4 regions of the Nocardia sp. NPDC059177 genome follow, and region 4 is predicted to be linked to each of the others. Evidence: riboswitches for the same ligand, from Rfam matches in the RefSeq annotation. Region 4 holds a riboswitch; each other region holds the start of a gene.
What was found. Region 4 has a riboswitch for cobalamin ahead of ACFXK0_RS07655 (ABC transporter substrate-binding protein). Riboswitches for the same ligand answer to the same signal wherever they lie in the genome.
Positions count from the first base shown of each region.

Region 1: linked by a shared signal. The riboswitch ahead of ACFXK0_RS15230 (ABC transporter substrate-binding protein) and the one ahead of ACFXK0_RS07655 (ABC transporter substrate-binding protein) in region 4 are both predicted to bind cobalamin.
Region 2: linked by a shared signal. The riboswitch ahead of metE (5-methyltetrahydropteroyltriglutamate--homocysteine S-methyltransferase) and the one ahead of ACFXK0_RS07655 (ABC transporter substrate-binding protein) in region 4 are both predicted to bind cobalamin.
Region 3: linked by a shared signal. The riboswitch ahead of ACFXK0_RS06575 (ABC transporter substrate-binding protein) and the one ahead of ACFXK0_RS07655 (ABC transporter substrate-binding protein) in region 4 are both predicted to bind cobalamin.

Region 1 is NZ_JBHZBX010000010.1:95,493-99,647, reverse strand. Features, by position in the region: gene ACFXK0_RS15240 (ABC transporter ATP-binding protein) at 1-66, opposite strand, end outside; gene ACFXK0_RS15235 (FecCD family ABC transporter permease) at 59-1,123, opposite strand; gene ACFXK0_RS15230 (ABC transporter substrate-binding protein) at 1,104-2,222, opposite strand; cobalamin riboswitch at 2,355-2,543, opposite strand; gene ACFXK0_RS15225 (hypothetical protein) at 2,610-3,449, opposite strand; gene ACFXK0_RS15220 (MarR family winged helix-turn-helix transcriptional regulator) at 3,514-3,975, opposite strand; gene ACFXK0_RS15215 (pirin family protein) at 4,049-4,155, shown strand, end outside.
Region 2 is NZ_JBHZBX010000001.1:77,096-81,250, reverse strand. Features, by position in the region: gene metE (5-methyltetrahydropteroyltriglutamate--homocysteine S-methyltransferase) at 1-1,533, opposite strand, end outside; cobalamin riboswitch at 1,678-1,875, opposite strand; gene ACFXK0_RS00375 (pyruvate carboxylase) at 2,161-4,155, shown strand, end outside.
Region 3 is NZ_JBHZBX010000004.1:41,391-45,545, forward strand. Features, by position in the region: gene ACFXK0_RS06570 (class I SAM-dependent methyltransferase) at 1-291, opposite strand, end outside; gene ACFXK0_RS06575 (ABC transporter substrate-binding protein) at 288-1,817, opposite strand; cobalamin riboswitch at 1,922-2,053, opposite strand; gene ACFXK0_RS06580 (hypothetical protein) at 2,135-2,785, opposite strand; gene ACFXK0_RS06585 (DUF488 domain-containing protein) at 2,978-3,349, opposite strand; gene ACFXK0_RS06590 (uracil-DNA glycosylase) at 3,346-4,140, opposite strand.
Region 4 is NZ_JBHZBX010000004.1:253,169-257,323, reverse strand. Features, by position in the region: gene ACFXK0_RS07665 (ATP-binding cassette domain-containing protein) at 1-513, shown strand, start outside; gene ACFXK0_RS07660 (glucosyl-3-phosphoglycerate synthase) at 570-1,451, opposite strand; cobalamin riboswitch at 1,681-1,874, shown strand; gene ACFXK0_RS07655 (ABC transporter substrate-binding protein) at 1,903-2,940, shown strand; gene ACFXK0_RS07650 (FecCD family ABC transporter permease) at 2,937-3,935, shown strand; gene ACFXK0_RS07645 (FecCD family ABC transporter permease) at 3,932-4,155, shown strand, end outside.

The sequences.
Region 1 (4,155 bases), on a different contig from region 4:
GAACAGCCAGTTCACGCGGTCGTGGGTGTAGCCGAGCGACTCCACGGCCAAGGCGGGTTCAGGCATCGGACCACATCCGGCGGCGGCTGCGTTGCAGCAGGATCAGGAACACCGGCGCGCCGACGAGGGCGGTGAGCACCCCGAGCGGAATCTCCGCGGCGCCGAGGGTGCGCGTCACCGTGTCGATGATCGTCAGGTAAGCGGCGCCGAGTCCCGCGGTCACCGGGATCAGCACCCGGTGATCCGGCCCGACCCACAGCCGCGCCAGGTGCGGTACCACCAACCCGACCCAGCCGATCACACCGCTCACCGCGACCGCCCCCGCCACGATCGCGGCCACCGTCACCAGCAACAGCCAGCGCAAGGGCGCGGGCCGCACCCCCAGCGTGGTGGCGTCGTCGTCGCCGAGGGAGAGCAGGTTGATCCGCCAGCGCAGGGCCCAGATCAGCGCGCCGCCCAGCAGGACCGGGCCGAGCGCGATCGCGACCTTGCCGAAGCTCGCGGTGGCCAGACTGCCCAGCAGCCAGAACACGATGGCCTGCAGTTCGCCGTAGGGGTCGGCCAGATACGTCAGCAGCGATACCAGCGCCGCGAAGAACGCGCCGACCACCATGCCCGACAGCACGATCGTCAACGGCGCCGCCCGCCGTCCCCGGCTGGTCGCGAACACCGCGACGAGGGCGAGCAGTCCGAACCCGAAGGAACCGAAAACCAGTGCCGCCGAACCCAAGCCGAGCACAATGGCCAGTGCGCCACCGAACGACGCCCCCGACGACACACCCAGAATGTGCGGGCTGACGATCGGATTGCCGAACACCGCCTGCAACACCACCCCGCACAGGGCCAGGCCTGCGCCGATCAGCATCGCGAGCAGCACGCGGGGCAGCCGCACCCGCAGTACCGCGGCCTCCTGGGTCGGCGACCAGGTCTGCTCGAGCTCGAACACTTGGCCGAGCAGGATGCGGACCACCTCGTCGACGGCCACCGGGTAGCGGCCGACGCCCAGCGCCAGCACCCCGACCGCCAGCACGAAGACCGGCAGCCCGATCAGCACGCAGTACCAGCGCACCGGCCGGGTTCCGGAACGCTCGGTTCCGGTCTGCTCAACGACCGAAGTCCGCATAGTCGCGCGAGCCTCCGTTACTCGGCATCGCCAGCATCGCGTCCAGCTGCGCGGCGGTGGGTTCGACCCCGTACAGGAAGCCGTACTGGCGCACGATCTCCGCGCGCAGCCCCGGTGCGCGGGTGCCGTGCACCAGGCCGGCGAGCCATTGCCACATCAGCGGTGACTCCTGGCTCGGCGGATCCCACCGGTAGCCGCCGAGCGGAACCTTGTACACCCGGCGCTCACGCACCGCACGCAACGTCGCCAGGGCCGGGTCGCCGTAGAGATCATCGGGCTGGGCCGGACCGAAGTTCCCGAGCAGCACGACGTCGGGGTCCCAGGCCAGCAGCTGTTCGGTGCCGATGGTGGCGCGCTGCTGGCCGATCCCGGCGGCGCAGTTGCGCGCACCGGCCAGTTCGATGACGAAATGGTTGTAGGAACCGGCCCCCGCGGCGTGCATGGCCTCGGCGCCGCCGAACAGATACAGCACCGAACATGCCGGGTCGGCGGGCGCGGCGGCGCGCATCCGGTCCAGGGTGGTTCGCATCCCGTCGACGATCCGGCTCGCCCGCTCCCGCTTGCCGAGCAGTTCGCCGTACATCCGCACCGCGCCCTCCAGATCGGCCTGCGTCCCGTAACTGAGTTCGGCGACGGTCAGGCCCGCGGCGCGCAGCGGCTCGGTGATCCCCGGCCCACGATCGCCCCACTGGATCACCACATCCGGTTCCGCGGCCAGGATGCTTTCGACATTCGGCGCGAACTCGGCGCCGGCGACATCGGTGCGCACGTCGAGCAGGCGCGGATACACCTCGCCGAGGAAACCGCTCTCGATCGCGGTGGCCGAGGCCGCGTTCATCCCGGCCAGCACATCCGGGCCGCCGTTGACCGCCACCATCATCGACGCCGCCGGCATCGGGATCGTCACCACCCGACGGGCCGGACCGCTCAGCTCGACGACCCGACCGGTCAGATCGGTCACGGTCAGCTCGGCGCCGGTGCCCGCCGATCCGGTGCCGCCGCACGCGCCGGCGAGAAACGGCAGCGCGGCCGCGGCCAGTGTTCCGCCGAGCATCCTGCGTCGCGACATCTCGCCGCTGGGCGGCCGGTGATCGGGCATCGGGTCGGTCCTCTCGTGTCCGGAAGAGGACTCGAGCACACGCCACCCGGCCACGATCGAAACCGCCCCTGCACCGTCACCGATCAGGGCATTTCTCGCTGCCACCCGCACGCCGCCGCGGGTCCTCGCCCGTGGATGGTGTCCGCGACAGGTCAGTATCCTGACTCCCGGATCAACGCGCACCCCGACCTTCCAGCCTGGCGGCCGTGGTCTTCGGTGGGGTCGGCTCCCCGGTCACAGTGGCGGGACCGTGCCGGATTCACACCGGCTTCCTGGTTCCCGTCGCGGTAGTTCGAGCGACACTGTAACGCCACCGGGCGGTTTCGGTGTATCCGCTCATCGGTATCGCGACATTGCCCGTGACGGCGGCGCTCGCGGGTCGCGGACTCACTGCGCGGCCGCGAAGTAGGCCGTGCGGACCTCGATCTTCGCCGGTAGTGGGAAGTCGGGGCTGCCCGAGCCGAGTGGGCCGACGGCGACCTGCCAGGTGTTCGAGGACTTGTCGATGGCGGTGCGGGAGTCGGAAGGTTGCAGGACCACCTCGTGGCCGCCGGAGCAGGAGTAGGCGCCGACCAGGCCGTCGGCGCGGCCGCCCCAGGCGCCGCCGACGCGGATTCGGCACTGGCGTCCGTCGGCGAGTTCGAGTGCCCAGGGTTCGGGTGATTCGGTGCGGCCGATGGGGGTGAGCGGCGGGTCGACCTGATATTCGCGCAGGGTGCGCTGCCAGGGGTCGGAGCCGCAGAGCAGGGCGGTTTTGCCGGGGGTGGGCCAGCAGACATCGGCCGCGGCCGCGGACGGGCCGCAGTGGTAGATGCCGGACGTTGTCGCCGACCGGCTCGGGACGGCATCCGCGCAGTTCAAGGTGCTGACCGGGTCGGCCGTCGCGAGGGCGAATCCGTCGCGGGGCTGACCGGAGGCGTCGACGGCGATCAATGTCACCACGGCGGTGGCCGGACCCGGCACGGGCGCGGGCGTCTTGACCGGGGAACCGGCGTCGGACGGTGCCGGAGTGCCGCCGCCGGTCGGTGCCGTGATGTCGGGAGCCGGCGTGCCGCCGCCGGTCGGCGCCGTGACATCGGGCGCTGGCGTGCCTTCGCCGGTGGGTGCGGCACTCGACGGCAGGAAGGTCATCCCGGGATAGTCGATGGGTTGCTGCTCGTCCGCGCAGCCGACGAGCGCGACCGCGCAGACCGCGCCGATCACGCCCAGTGTTCGTCCGATGATCATGGCCGCCCCTTCGTCCGAGAGCTCGAACCCCGACGTCTGTGCATCGTCTGCGCGGCCGCGCTCGTTAACCCGGCGAACAGATCCCGTCGGCCGCCTCGATCACCTTCGCCGACAGCGACCGCAGCGCGGCGCCCTCCTGCTCGGTGAGCTTGTCCACGAACAACTCTCGCACCAGTTCCACGTGCTCGGGCGCGGCCCGCCGCAGCACCTCGCGCCCCGCCTCGGTCAGCGAGACGATGATCCCGCGCGCGTCGTCGGGCGCGGGCACGCGGTCGACGAGTCCGCGCGTGGCCATCCTGGCCAGCTGCTTGGACAGCCGGGACTTGTCCCAGCGCACCTCGGCGCCCAGGTCCTTGGCGCGCAGGCAGCCGTTCGGCGCGGCCGAGAGCGACACCATCAGTTCGTAGTCGGCCATCGACAGGCCGTGTTCGCTCAGCCCGGCGTTGATCGCCCCGTCCAGGCGCTGGCGCATCTTGATGAACGCCTGCCAGGTCTGTTGCTCCGCCGCGGAGAGCCATCTCGTCACGGGAATGATCCTAGATGGCTTATGGTTGACATGGAAACCAAGTACCGAAGGTCCACCTCAGGAGGCGTTCGCCATGCCAGCTATCACCGTCGACGACATCATGGTGTTGCCCCGGCTGCCCCGGCCCGACGTCACCGAGACCCAGCGGCAGGTCCGCCAGATCACCAGCGCGCACCGCCA
Region 2 (4,155 bases), on a different contig from region 4:
CCAGCCGTTGTCGGTGGCGGCGAAGCCGTCGAGCAGTTCGGCGAAGTACTGCACCATGTCGTTGCGCTCGGGTTCGCCGTGCACCAGCACGTCCAGGCCGAGCTGCTCCTGCAAGGTGATCACCGCCGCGATCTCGGCCCGCATCCGGCGCACGTACTCGGCCTCGTCGATCTCGCCCTTGCGCAGCGCGGCGCGGGCCAGGCGAATCGCCGAGGTCTGCGGGTAGGAGCCGATGGTGGTGGTCGGCAGCAGCGGCAGGTCGAGGTGCTCGCGTTGCAGGGCGCGGCGCTCGTCGGCGGGCAGACGGTTCAGGTCGCTGTCGTCGAGGGCGGCCAGGCGGGCCCTGACCTGCTCGACGTGCAGGCGCGGATCGGTGCGCCGGGACTGCGCCGCGTCGCGCGCGGCGGCCAGCTCGGTGGCGACGGCGTCGGTGCCGGTGGTCAGGGCGGTGGCCAGCACGCGCACCTCGGCGACTTTCTCGGCACCGAAGGCCAGCCACGACCGCAGCCGCTCGTCGAGCCCGGTCTCGGGGGTCAGCGAGTACGGCACGTGCAGCAGCGACGACGAACTCGATACCGCGACCGAACCGGCGCTGCCGAGCAGGGTGCCCAGCGTGCTCAGGGCCGCGTCGAGGTCGGTGCGCCAGATGTTGCGGCCGTCGACGACACCCGCCACGAGCAGTTTGCTCGCCAGCGCGGGCAGCGAGGCGAGATCGGCGACCCGGGTGCCCGCGGTGAAGTCGACCGCCACGCCATCGATACCCGTGTCGGCCAGCGCGCCGAGGGCGGCATCGGGATGCCCGAAGTAGGTGGCGACCAGGATGGCCGGACGCCGCGGTACCGCCGAGAGCTGGGTGTAGGTGTCGCGCACGAGGGCGATCTCGGCGTCGGTCAGGTCGGTGACCAGAACTGGCTCATCGATCTGAACCCACTGCGCGCCGCCTTCGGCGAGCTGGATCAGCAGGTCGCCGTAGAGGGTGATCAGCTCGGGCAGCCGGTCCAGGGCCGCGCCGCCGGTGGATTTGGCCAGCTTCAGGAAGGTGATCGGGCCGACCACCACCGGGCGGGCGCTGACACCGAGCTCGATCGCCTCGGCCAGCTCGGCCAGCAGCTTGGTGGGATTCAGCGTGAAGACCGTCTCGGCATCGATCTCGGGGACGAGGTAGTGGTAGTTGGTGTCGAACCACTTGGTCATCTCCAGCGGAGCGACGGTGTCGGTGCCGCGCGCGGCGGCGAAGTACCGATCCAGCGGGTCGGCGATGCCGGCGACGCGCGGCGGCAGGGCACCGAGCAGCACCGCGGTGTCGAGGACCTGGTCGTAGTAGGAGAAGGTGCCGACGGGCACCGAGTCCAGGCCCGCCGCGCGCAGCGCGAGCAGCTGCGCGCGGCGCAGTTCCCGGCCGACGGTGTGCAGGTGGCCCGCGTCGGCGCGGCCGGCCCAGTAGGCCTCGGTGGCCCGCTTGAGCTCGCGGTTCGGGCCCACCCGGGGCAGGCCGAGAACCGTTGCGGTGAACGGGGTAGGGGAAACAGTCACGGAGCTTCTCCAGTGTCGTGCAGGGAGAGCCGACGCCTTTTTGCGGGCACGACACGACGACCGGACAGACCTCCCCGGCGCAGCCGGGACAGGTCGGTGAGGTGGTCCGCGCGCCCGATCCACGAGGCGGTGGCCGCCGGATACGGCGTATCCGGCACAGTCGGCAGGTCTTCGGACTCGCGGGCACCGGTCGTGCTCGACCGACCTACTGGCCGTCGCTTCCCAGGCATCGTGCCCAGTGCTGATGACAGCGTTCGTTCCTGCTCACCGCTGCGGGACAGTCCCGGATTCCCACCGGGTTCCCTCTCACCCGGCACGGAAGCTGTCCGTGCGAGTTTCGACGCCGGCGCGGGAGGTCGGGGCTCCGACTCTTCCACCGCGCAGGCGAACCAGCTGCCCGCCCAGCATAGGCCTGTGCGGGGACCGCAGCTACCACGGCCGTGCGCGCGGGGCCGTGACCTGCGGTTGCGCGCGGGTCGGCCGGGCCGCACCGCCTGGCGGTCCGCGCGGTGAGATGTGACGGCCGGATTACCGCAACTTCGCAGGTCGGCGGGCATGTGGTGTGAAGAATACGACGAACCCACCTTGCCTGTCCGGCCCCGGTCCGGGGCCGGGTACCGTAGGCCAATGTTCTCGAAAGTCTTGGTCGCCAATCGCGGCGAGATCGCCATCCGTGCCTTCCGCGCGGCCTACGAACTCGGCATCGGAACGGTCGCGGTGTTCCCGTACGAGGACCGCAATTCCGTGCACCGGCTGAAGGCAGCCGAGTCCTACCAGATCGGTGAGCAGGGCCATCCCGTTCGCGCCTACCTATCGATCGAGGCGATCGTCGAGGCGGCCAAGTCGGCCGGTGCCGACGCCATCTACCCCGGTTACGGTTTCCTGTCGGAGAATCCCGACCTGGCGGCGGCGTGTGCGCGTGAGGGAATCACCTTCATCGGCCCTTCGGCCGAGGTGCTCGAGATGGCAGGCAACAAGGCGACCGCGATCGAGGCGGCGCGCACCGCCGGGCTGCCGGTCTTGAAGTCGAGCGCGCCCTCGGCCGATATCGACGAGTTGCTCGCCGCGTCCGCCGAGCTCGAGTACCCGATCTTCGTCAAGGCTGTGGCCGGTGGTGGTGGTCGCGGTATGCGGCGGGTGGCCGCGCCCGAGCTGTTGCGTGAGTCGATCGAGGCGGCGTCGCGGGAGGCGGAGTCGGCGTTCGGTGATCCGACGGTGTTCCTCGAGCAGGCGGTGGTGAATCCGCGTCATATCGAGGTGCAGATCCTGGCTGATCAGCACGGCAATGTGATGCATCTGTTCGAGCGGGATTGTTCGGTGCAGCGGCGGCATCAGAAGGTGATCGAGCTGGCGCCTGCGCCGAATCTGGATCCCGCGCTGCGCGAACGCATCTGCGCCGATGCGGTGGCTTTCGCCCGCCAGATCGGTTACAGCTGTGCGGGCACGGTCGAGTTCCTGCTCGACGAGCGCGGTAATCATGTGTTCATCGAGATGAATCCGCGGATCCAGGTGGAGCACACGGTGACCGAGGAGATCACCGATGTGGATCTGGTGCAGGCGCAGTTGCGGATCGCGGCGGGGGAGTCCCTGTCCGATCTGGGTTTGAGTCAGGAGACGGTGTCGATTCGTGGTGCGGCGTTGCAGTGCCGGATCACCACCGAGGACCCGGCCAATGGTTTCCGGCCCGATACCGGGCGGATCACTGCCTATCGCACGCCGGGTGGTGCGGGTATCCGTCTGGATGGTGGGGCGAATCTGGGTGCCGAGATCGGTGCCTACTTCGACTCGATGCTGGTCAAGCTGACCTGTCGTGGTCGTGATCTGCCCGCTGCTGCCGCGCGTGCTCGTCGCGCGCTGGCCGAGTTCCGCATCCGTGGCGTCACGACCAATATCCCGTTCCTGCTGGCGGTGCTCGACGACCCCGATTTCCAGGCGGGCCGGGTGACCACCTCGTTCATCGATGAACGTCCGCAGCTGCTCACCTCGCGTGCCTCGGCTGACCGTGGCACCAAGATCCTGAGCTACCTGGCCGATGTGACGGTGAACAAGCCGCACGGTGAACGGCCGACCACGGTGTACCCGTATGACAAGCTGCCCGCGATCGACCTGACCCTGCCGCCGCCGGACGGTTCGCGTCAGCGTCTGCTCACTCTCGGGCCCGAGGGTTTCGCGCGGGCTCTGCGGGAACAGAAAGCGCTCGGTGTCACCGACACCACTTTCCGTGACGCGCATCAGTCGCTGCTGGCCACCCGTGTCCGCACCAACGGTTTGCTGGGTGTGGCCGGGCATGTCGCGCGGCTGACCCCGGAACTGCTCTCGATCGAGGCGTGGGGTGGCGCGACTTACGATGTGGCGCTGCGGTTCCTGCATGAAGACCCGTGGGAGCGGCTGGCCGCCCTGCGTGAGGCTGTGCCGAACATCTGCTTGCAGATGCTGTTGCGTGGCCGCAATACCGTCGGTTACACCCCGTATCCCGAACAGGTGACGCGCGCGTTCGTGTCCGAGGCCGCGACCACCGGTATCGATATCTTCCGGATCTTCGACGCGCTCAACAATGTCGACCAGATGCGTCCGGCGATCGATGCGGTGCGTGAAACCGGTACCGCTGTCGCGGAAGTCGCG
Region 3 (4,155 bases), 210 kb from region 4:
AACGGTACGGAACCGGGGTGATCCGAGCGCGCGGTCGGCCAGCCCCAGCAGCAGCGGATCGGCGTCGACGCCGACCACCCGCGCCGCGGGAAAGCGGTCGAGCAGTCGCTGTGCCAGGGTGCCGGGGCCGACCCCCAGATCGACGATGAGCAGGTCCTCGCGTTCGCGGAGTTCGTCGAGGACATCGCCGATCACCTCGAACCGCTGTTCACGGTCGGGCATGTAGTGCTCCTGCTGGCGATCCCAGCGGTCGATCCAGTAGCGGGCCCTGGCCGCGTCCAGCGCGGTCATCGGACGCGCACCCGGTCGAAGCGGGCCCAGCCGTGCGAGTTCGGCACGGCGGTGGGTACCTGCTGGAAGCGGTCGCGCGCGGCACTGTTCCACGCGGTGGTCCCGAAGAACACGAATCCTCCTCGATCGTGCAGAATCTCGTGCATGGTCCGATAGATCGCCGTGCGATCCTCGACACCCGGGGTGGCCTGGGCCTTCGCGTAGAGGGCGTCGAATTCCGGATCGGACCACTTCGTGCGGTTCTGCGGCGATCCGGTGAGCAGGCGCGACGCGAAATGATTCGGAATCGCCAGCGGCCCGGACTGTCCCATCGTCAGGTGCCCGGTCGACAGTGCGTCGGTGTAGTAGGTGTCCTTGGCGCCGAGCACCACGTTCACCCGCACCCCGCAGCGTTGCGCGTGCTCGGCGAACAGCCGGGCCGCTTCGACGAATCCGTGTGCCACCGGCGCGGTGAACAGGTCGAACGACAGGTCGCGCACACCGGCGCGGCGCAGCAGCCTGCCCACCTCGTCGGGATCGTAGGTGTGCTGCGGCAGTTCGGCGTAGTGCTGGAAACCCTTGCCGAACACGTCGTTGGACACCTCGCCCTGGCCTTCCAGGGCGATCTTCACCAGTTCGTCGCGGTCGAGCATCCGCATCACCGCGCGGCGCACGTCGGGGTTGTCGAACGGTGCCCGATCGGTCTTCATGGCGAAGAAGTGGATACCGCTGTTCGGTATCGCGGTCAGGCTCAGCCCACTCCGGCCCTGGAGGGTGCGCGCCGCCGAGGGCGTGAGGTTGTCGGCGTAGTCGACCTCGCCGCTCTGCACCGCCGAGAGCCGCGCATCGGACTCGGCGCTGACGATCCGCAACCGGCGGATCGCCGGGGCGCCGTCCCAGTAGTGGTCGTTGGCGGTGGCGACGAATTGCCTGCCCGCCTCGAAGGATTCGAAGACGAACGGGCCGGTGCCGACCGGGTGGTCGAAGTCGGTGGCGCCGTTCTGCACGATCTTGGTCCCGTAGGCCGACAGCGCGATCAGGAATTCGAAGGAGGGCTCGCGCAGCGCGATCTCGACCGTGCGCGCGTCGACGGCCCGGCTCTGGGCGAGATCGACGTGCTCGAGCGCGGAGGCGCCGATGAACGGCCGCCGCTGCGGCGGGCCGAGTACCCGCGCGAACGTGTACAGCACATCGTCGGCGGTGAAGGCCTTGCCGTCGTGCCAGCGCGCCTCGCGCAGCGCGATCCGCCAGCGGGTGCCGTCGGCGTTCGGCTCGGCGGCGGTGGCCAGGCGGGGGATCGGCGTCATCGTCTCGTCGATCTCGAAGAGGCCGTCGTAGACCGACTTCATTCTCGCCTCGTCGATGAACAGGGTGTTCACGCCGGGGTCGATGCCCTCGCCGGCACCCGAACCCTGGAACGCGGCGGTGAAGGTGTCGACCGCACCCTCGCCGTCGGCCGGCGACCGGTTGCACCCGGTCAGGGCGGCGCCCGCGGCGAGCGCGCCACCGAGCAGGAAGGTCCGACGACGCAACGTCGAGGACGGCATGTGTGGCTCCTATCGCGTCTGGTTCTCACGCGACGAAGACATGCGGAAACGAGCCACCCGGGGTGGCTCGGTTCGGCGTATCGATCAATACCCACGTGATCACGACCGTTCAGCACTGCATCCGCAGGTATCTGGCTTCGGCTCGCACGCGAGCCTCACAGTTGCGGGACAGCCCCGGAATCACACCGGTCTTCCCTGCGGACAGGCGTCATCCTACGCATGCCGGCGCGTGCGTGGATCTGCCTGCGGCCGTGCTGTGTTCGGGCGGAAATGACATACGAAGCCGGCGATTCGGATAACTGGAGAATTGCCGATTGTTAAATGGGTGGCAAGCCTTCTTCGACGAGCTGGTCGTGGATGACCGCGGACATCTGCTCGGCCAGTGGATCCAGCGGGGACGCCGGAATGGGCATTCCGTCATCGGTCTGTACCTGGATGAGCGCGCAGGCGAGTTCGGTGAAATCGCAGGATCGGATGATGCCCCAGGTGCGCATCACGACCATTTCCGTCGCCGGTGCGATGGTCACCGAACGGCTGCGCCAGCGCTGCGGCGGGGGTGCGCTGCGCCGGCGGCGGCGGGTGGCCGCCGCGGCGGTGGCCGTGTGCCGCTCGGCGATGAGCGCGGGCGGGATGTGCGCGTAGAGGTTGTCGCACAGCACCGCTGAACGGGCATCGGCCCTGGCCAGGGCGGTGAGTTTGCCCAGCGGCATGGCGTCGTCGGGGATCGCCCAGCCGTAGGCCGCTTTCCAGCGGTCGACCAGGTCGTCGAGCACGACCGATTCGAAGACGGTGATCCGGGCGGTCAGGTCGACCGATTCCTCGTCGATGAGGGCATGACGCTGGGCGGGGGTGAGGCGGTGGTCGACGATCCATTCGGTGCGGATTCTGGTCACTTCCCGCCAGACATGCAGATCGATCGCGCGCGTGCGAGATCGTTCCTCGTGCTCATCGCGATGTGATCGGGTCATTGCGCGCAATCCCTTCATCGTGCTGAACGGCCGTCTATTGCCTTTCCCTGAATGCGGTGGTAATTGCGATATCGGTCCCGACTCTATCGGCACGATTGCGCATTCGGCTATGACCGCGCATGGATAGTCGCCAAATATTTGCCGCGGATCTATAGCGGCCGAGATGAATTCCGCCGGCGCGGGGAGTGTGGGTCAGTTCGCGGGAGCGCCGAGGATGTCGGCGAGCACGGTCGCCTCGCTGATATCGGCGCGGCGGGCCGCGGTGAGCAGGGTGAGGGGTCCGTGCGCGGCCATCGTGCGCAATTCCGCGAGCGCGTCGGCATGGTCGGCGTCGTCGAGTTCGGCGCGATAGCGGCGGGCGAACTCGGCGAACCGGTCCGGGTCGTGGTCGTACCACTTGCGCAGGTCGGTGGAGGGCGCGGCCGCCTTGCACCAGGTGGTCAGGTCGGCGCGCTCCTTGCTGACACCGCGCGGCCACAGCCGGTCGACGAGTACCCGTTGTCCGTCGGTGGGTTCGGGGTCGTCGTAGATGCGGCGCACCACGACGTTCGGTCGCTGGGTCATCGGTTTCTCGCTTCCTGTTCGGCGGCAATGCCTTTCGCTGTCCGCAGGATGTCCTCGAGCATGGCGGGGGTGAGCCGGCCGGTGAAGGTGTTGTGCTGGCTGACGTGATAGCAGCCCAGCACGGTGACGGCACGGCCGTCGGGATGGGTCAGCCTCACCCGCGCGCCGTGGGCGAAGCGTGGCCGTGGCCGCGGCACCCGCCAGCCGCCTTCGGTCAGGACCGTGAACAGGGCCTGCCAGCCGAAGGCGCCCAGGACGACGATCACTGCCAGGGAATCGGCGAGCAATTCCAGTTCGCGGCTCAGGAACGGCGCGCACCGGTGCCGTTCCTCGGCGGTCGGCTTGTTCTGTGGTGGGGCGCAGTGCACGGGGGCGGTGAGGCGGGTGCCGAGCAGTTCGATGCCGTCGTCGACGGCCACCGGGTGCGCGCCGGTCGACAACCCGACCGCGTGCAGCGCCGCGAACAGGACCTCACCGCTCTGGTCGCCGGTGAACATCCGGCCCGTGCGATTGCCGCCGTTGGCCGCCGGCGCCAGCCCGACGACGAGGATCGACGCGTCGTCGGGGCCGAATCCGGGGACGGGCCGGGCCCAGTAGTCCTGATCGCGGAAGGCGGCCCGTTTCACCCGCGCGACTTCCTCGCGCCAGGCGACCAGCCGGGGGCAGGCGAAGCAGGAGGAGACCAGGCAATCCAGTTCGGCGACGGTCCGGGCCGCGCCGGCGGCCGACGGCGCCTGTTCGGGACCGCGATGGTTGATCTCGGTGGGTTCGCAACTCACGTCGCCGACCATGGCGACAAGTTTAGC
Region 4 (4,155 bases):
GGCAGCGGCAAGTCGACGCTGGCCAAGCTCATCACCGGTCTGTATGTGCCACGCACGGGGTCGTTGTCGCTCAACGGGGAGAGGATCGACCACGACAACATCGAGTGGTACCGGCAGAATTCGTCGGCGGTGTTCACCGATTTCCATCTGTTCGAGGACTATCTCGGGTTCGCGCGGCCGGGGATCGACTCCGAGGTCCAGCGCTACCTCGACGAGTTGCAGATCGCGCACAAGGTGACCGTGCGGGACGGGCGCCTGTCGACGGTGGATCTGTCGCAGGGGCAGCGTAAGCGGCTGGCCCTGCTCACGGCGCTGCTCGAAGACCGCCAGATCTACGTCTTCGACGAATGGGCCGCCGATCAGGAGCCGCGCTTCCGCGAGGTGTTCTACCGAGAGATCCTCACCGATCTCAAGCGCCGCGGGAAGACGGTCATCGTGATCACCCACGACGACCGCTACTTCGACTGCGCCGACCAGCTGATCAAGCTCGACTTCGGCCTGGTCGCCGCGTAGTACATCTGGGCCGAGCGCCGGTGTGGTCTGTAGACCGCACCGGCGCTCGGTGTCTGTCAGGCGATATCGCGGTGCGCGGCGGCCATCCGCGGTATCGGTGGGCGGTCGGCCAGGCTGACCTCCGACGGGGTGCGCTGCCATCCGGTCTCGCCCGGCAGGAACTGGACCAGGCCGATGCCGGAGTCACGGATGCCGAGCCGGTCCAGCAGTGTCGCCACCACCTGCCTGCTCATCACCGCCAGTTCGTGGGTCGGCCGATGACGGTGCCGCCGCACGCCGAGGTCGACCTGGGTGATCGCGGACAGGCCACGGCGCTGCCAGCAGTCGAGCAGGATGCCGATCTCGGCGCCGAACCCGCTGGCGAAGGAGATCTCGCCGAGAAACGCACGGGTGGCGGCGTATTCACCACCGAGCGGCTGCACGATCTCGGCCAGGGCGGGCGCCAGCGCGGTGAGCAGCGGCCGGGCGACCAGTTGGGTGACCCGCCCGCCGCCGTCGGCGTCCACCCCGGCACCACCGGCGAGCGGCCGCCGGTAGAAACCCTTCACCAGGGCCAGCCCCGGGTCGGCGAGCAGCGGGGCGACCAGCGTGGGCACGAACAACGGGTCCGGCTCCACCAGATCCGCGTCGAGGAAGACGATCAGGTCACCGGTGCACACCGCCATCGAGCGCCACAGCACCTCACCCTTGCCCGGGCGCGGCGGCACCTCGGGGAGCGCCTCCTCCCGGGTGTAGACGGCGGCGCCGGCCGCCCTGGCTCGCGCGATGGTGCGGTCGGCGGAGCCTGCGTCGAGCACGATCAGTTCATCGACCAGCCCGCCCAGCAGCGGGCGGACCGAGGCGACCACTCCGGCGACCGTGTCCTCGTCGTCGAGCGCGGGCACCACCACCGAGATCCGGCGACCGGACTTCCGGTCGATCAGTTCACGGACGTTCATGCCGAACAGTGAACGACACCCCGACCCCGCCCGCCAGCGAACACCACGATCCTGTGACGGGAGCCAATCAGCGCGCCGGGCGACCTGGTCGTCGGACAGGTGGTGCGGCCGCGCGCGGGCGTGGCATTGTCTGCGGAGACTGATTGCCGGCCCGCCCGCACCGGCTGCCCCGACCCGCGCTGACCGGACGTCCGACCAGGGTGCTCCCGCTACCCCGGCACCGATCTTGCTAGAGTCCAGCAGCCGTGGTGTTCGGGAAATCGGTGGGAAACCGGTGCGGCCCTCGCCACTGTGATCGGGAGCGACGAATCGTTCCGGGCAGCAGACGCTGCCCGGAGCCACTGGGGCCGATGCCCTGGGAAGGTGGATTCGGCGCACGCAATCCCGTCAGCCAGGAGACCGGCCACGGCCACGCAGTAACCGTTCCACGAGGACCTGGAAGGCCGTCACCTTGACCCCGTCTGTTTTCGCGCGCCTACGTACCGGCGCGCTGATCGCCTGCGCGATCGTCGTCACCGGTTGCGGTGTGCAACCCGCCCCCGCGACCACCGGCGCGAACGCCGTGACCCGCGCCAACTGCGGAATCGACATCACCGTCGACGCGCCACCGCAACGGATCTACGCCGCCTACCAGCCCTCGATCGAGATCGCGCACGCCCTCGGCGTCACCGACCGGCTGGTGGGCACGGCGTTCCTGGACGCCGAAGTACTGCCCGAATACCGGGACGCACAGGCGAAGTCGGCCTATGCCGAGAAGCTGCCCAGCCGTGACGAACTGCTCGCGCAGACACCCGATTTCGTGCTGTCGGGCTACAACGGCGTCTTCGCCGCCTCGGCCCAGAACAGTGTCGGCACCCGGGCGAGCCTGCACGAACTCGGCGTGCGGACCTGGGTGCTGAGCCCGCTGTGCCCGAGCGCGGACGGACTCGCCGACGAGGCGATCGACCCGAAGACCGTGCGTTTCGACAATGTCTACGCCGACCTGCGTGACCTCGGCGCGCTGTGGGGTGTTGCCGGACGGGCCGACGAGCTGGTCACACAGCTGAGTACCCGGATCGAGGCGGTGCGCGCGACGGTGGCCGGCGCGCCACGCCCGCGGGTCGCGGTCGTCACGCCCAAGGACGACGGCTCCTACACCGTCGCGGGCGGCATCGACTTCGTCACCCAGATCATCGAGGCGGCCGGCGGAGTCAACGCCTTCGCCGATCTCACCGAGCGCCGCAATGTCCCGATCGGCGCCGAAAGCCTGATCGCCCGCGATCCCGACATCATCCTGACCAGCCAGTGCTGCAAGGCCACCTACACCCGCACCGACGCGCAGCCGCAGGTCGACCGGATCGTCGGCAACCCGGCCTTCGCGAACCTCACCGCCGTGCGCAACGGCGTGGTGCATCCGTTCCTGTTCGCGGACCGGGCCGCCGGTGTGCGGATCGCGCACGCGACCGAACTGGTCGCCGAGTTGATCCACCCCGATCTGTTCGGACGGTGACCCGCACCGTTCGCGGCACCGGCCTGATGCTGGCCGGTGCCGCGCTCGCCGCTGTCTGCGTCGCCTCCGTCCTGATCGGCGCGCACCCGCTCACCCTCGACCAGGCCCTCACGGCGTTCACCGACTTCCGCGGCACCGACAGCGACCGGATCGTGCGCTATATCCGCCTGCCGAGGACCCTCGCCGGGCTGCTCGCGGGCGTGGCGCTGGCCCTGGCCGGTGTGGTGATGCAGGGCCTGACCCGCAACCCGCTCGCCGGGCCCGGCCTGCTGGGCATCAACGCGGGCGCTTCGCTGGCGATTGTGCTCGCCATGGGCGCGCTGAGCGTGACCACCCCGGCCGGCTTCGTGTGGTTCGCGTTCCTCGGTGCCGCGATCGCGGCGGCCTGCGTCTACCTGCTGGGTTCGCTGGGATTCGGGGGCGCGACACCGGTGAAGCTGGCACTGGGCGGGGCCGCGTGCACCGCGCTGTGGGCCTCGATCACCACCGCCGTCACCCTGCTGAACCGGACCACGTTCGACAACTTCCGGTTCTGGGTGGTCGGATCGCTGGCCCGCGCCGATCTCGAATCCCTCGGCGGGACAGCGCCGTTCATCGCGGTCGGCGCGGTACTGGCCCTGGTCGTCGCGCGGCCGCTGAACACGATCGCCATCGGCGACGACATGGCGCGCACCCTCGGCACCCGCCTGGTCCCGGTCCGGGCCACCGGCGCCTGCGCGGTGGTGCTGCTCGCGGGCGCGGCGGTGGCCGTCGCGGGACCGATCGGGTTCGTCGGCCTGGTGATCCCGCACATCGCCCGCGCGGTCGCCGGGCCCGACTACCGGTGGGTGCTGGTCTGGTCGGCCGTGCTCGGTCCGACCCTGCTGCTGCTCGCCGACATCGTGGGCCGGGTGGTGGCGCGGCCGCAGGAGATCCAGGTCGGCATCATCACCGCGTTCGCCGGGGCACCGTTCTTCCTGTATCTGGTGCGCGACCGGAAGGTGGCGAAGCTGTGACGGTCACCGAAGGCAGGGTGCTGCCGGTCGGCACGGTACTGCTGTGCTCGCCGGGGCGCCGCGTCGTGCTCCGGGTCCAGCGGCGATCGGTGCTCCTGACCGTGCTGCTCACCGTGGCGGCACTGACGGTGGCGGCGTGGTCGCTGACCGTCGGCCACTATCCGCTGACCACCGCCGATGTGCTGCGGGTGCTGTCCGGCGGCGGCACGCTCATCGAATA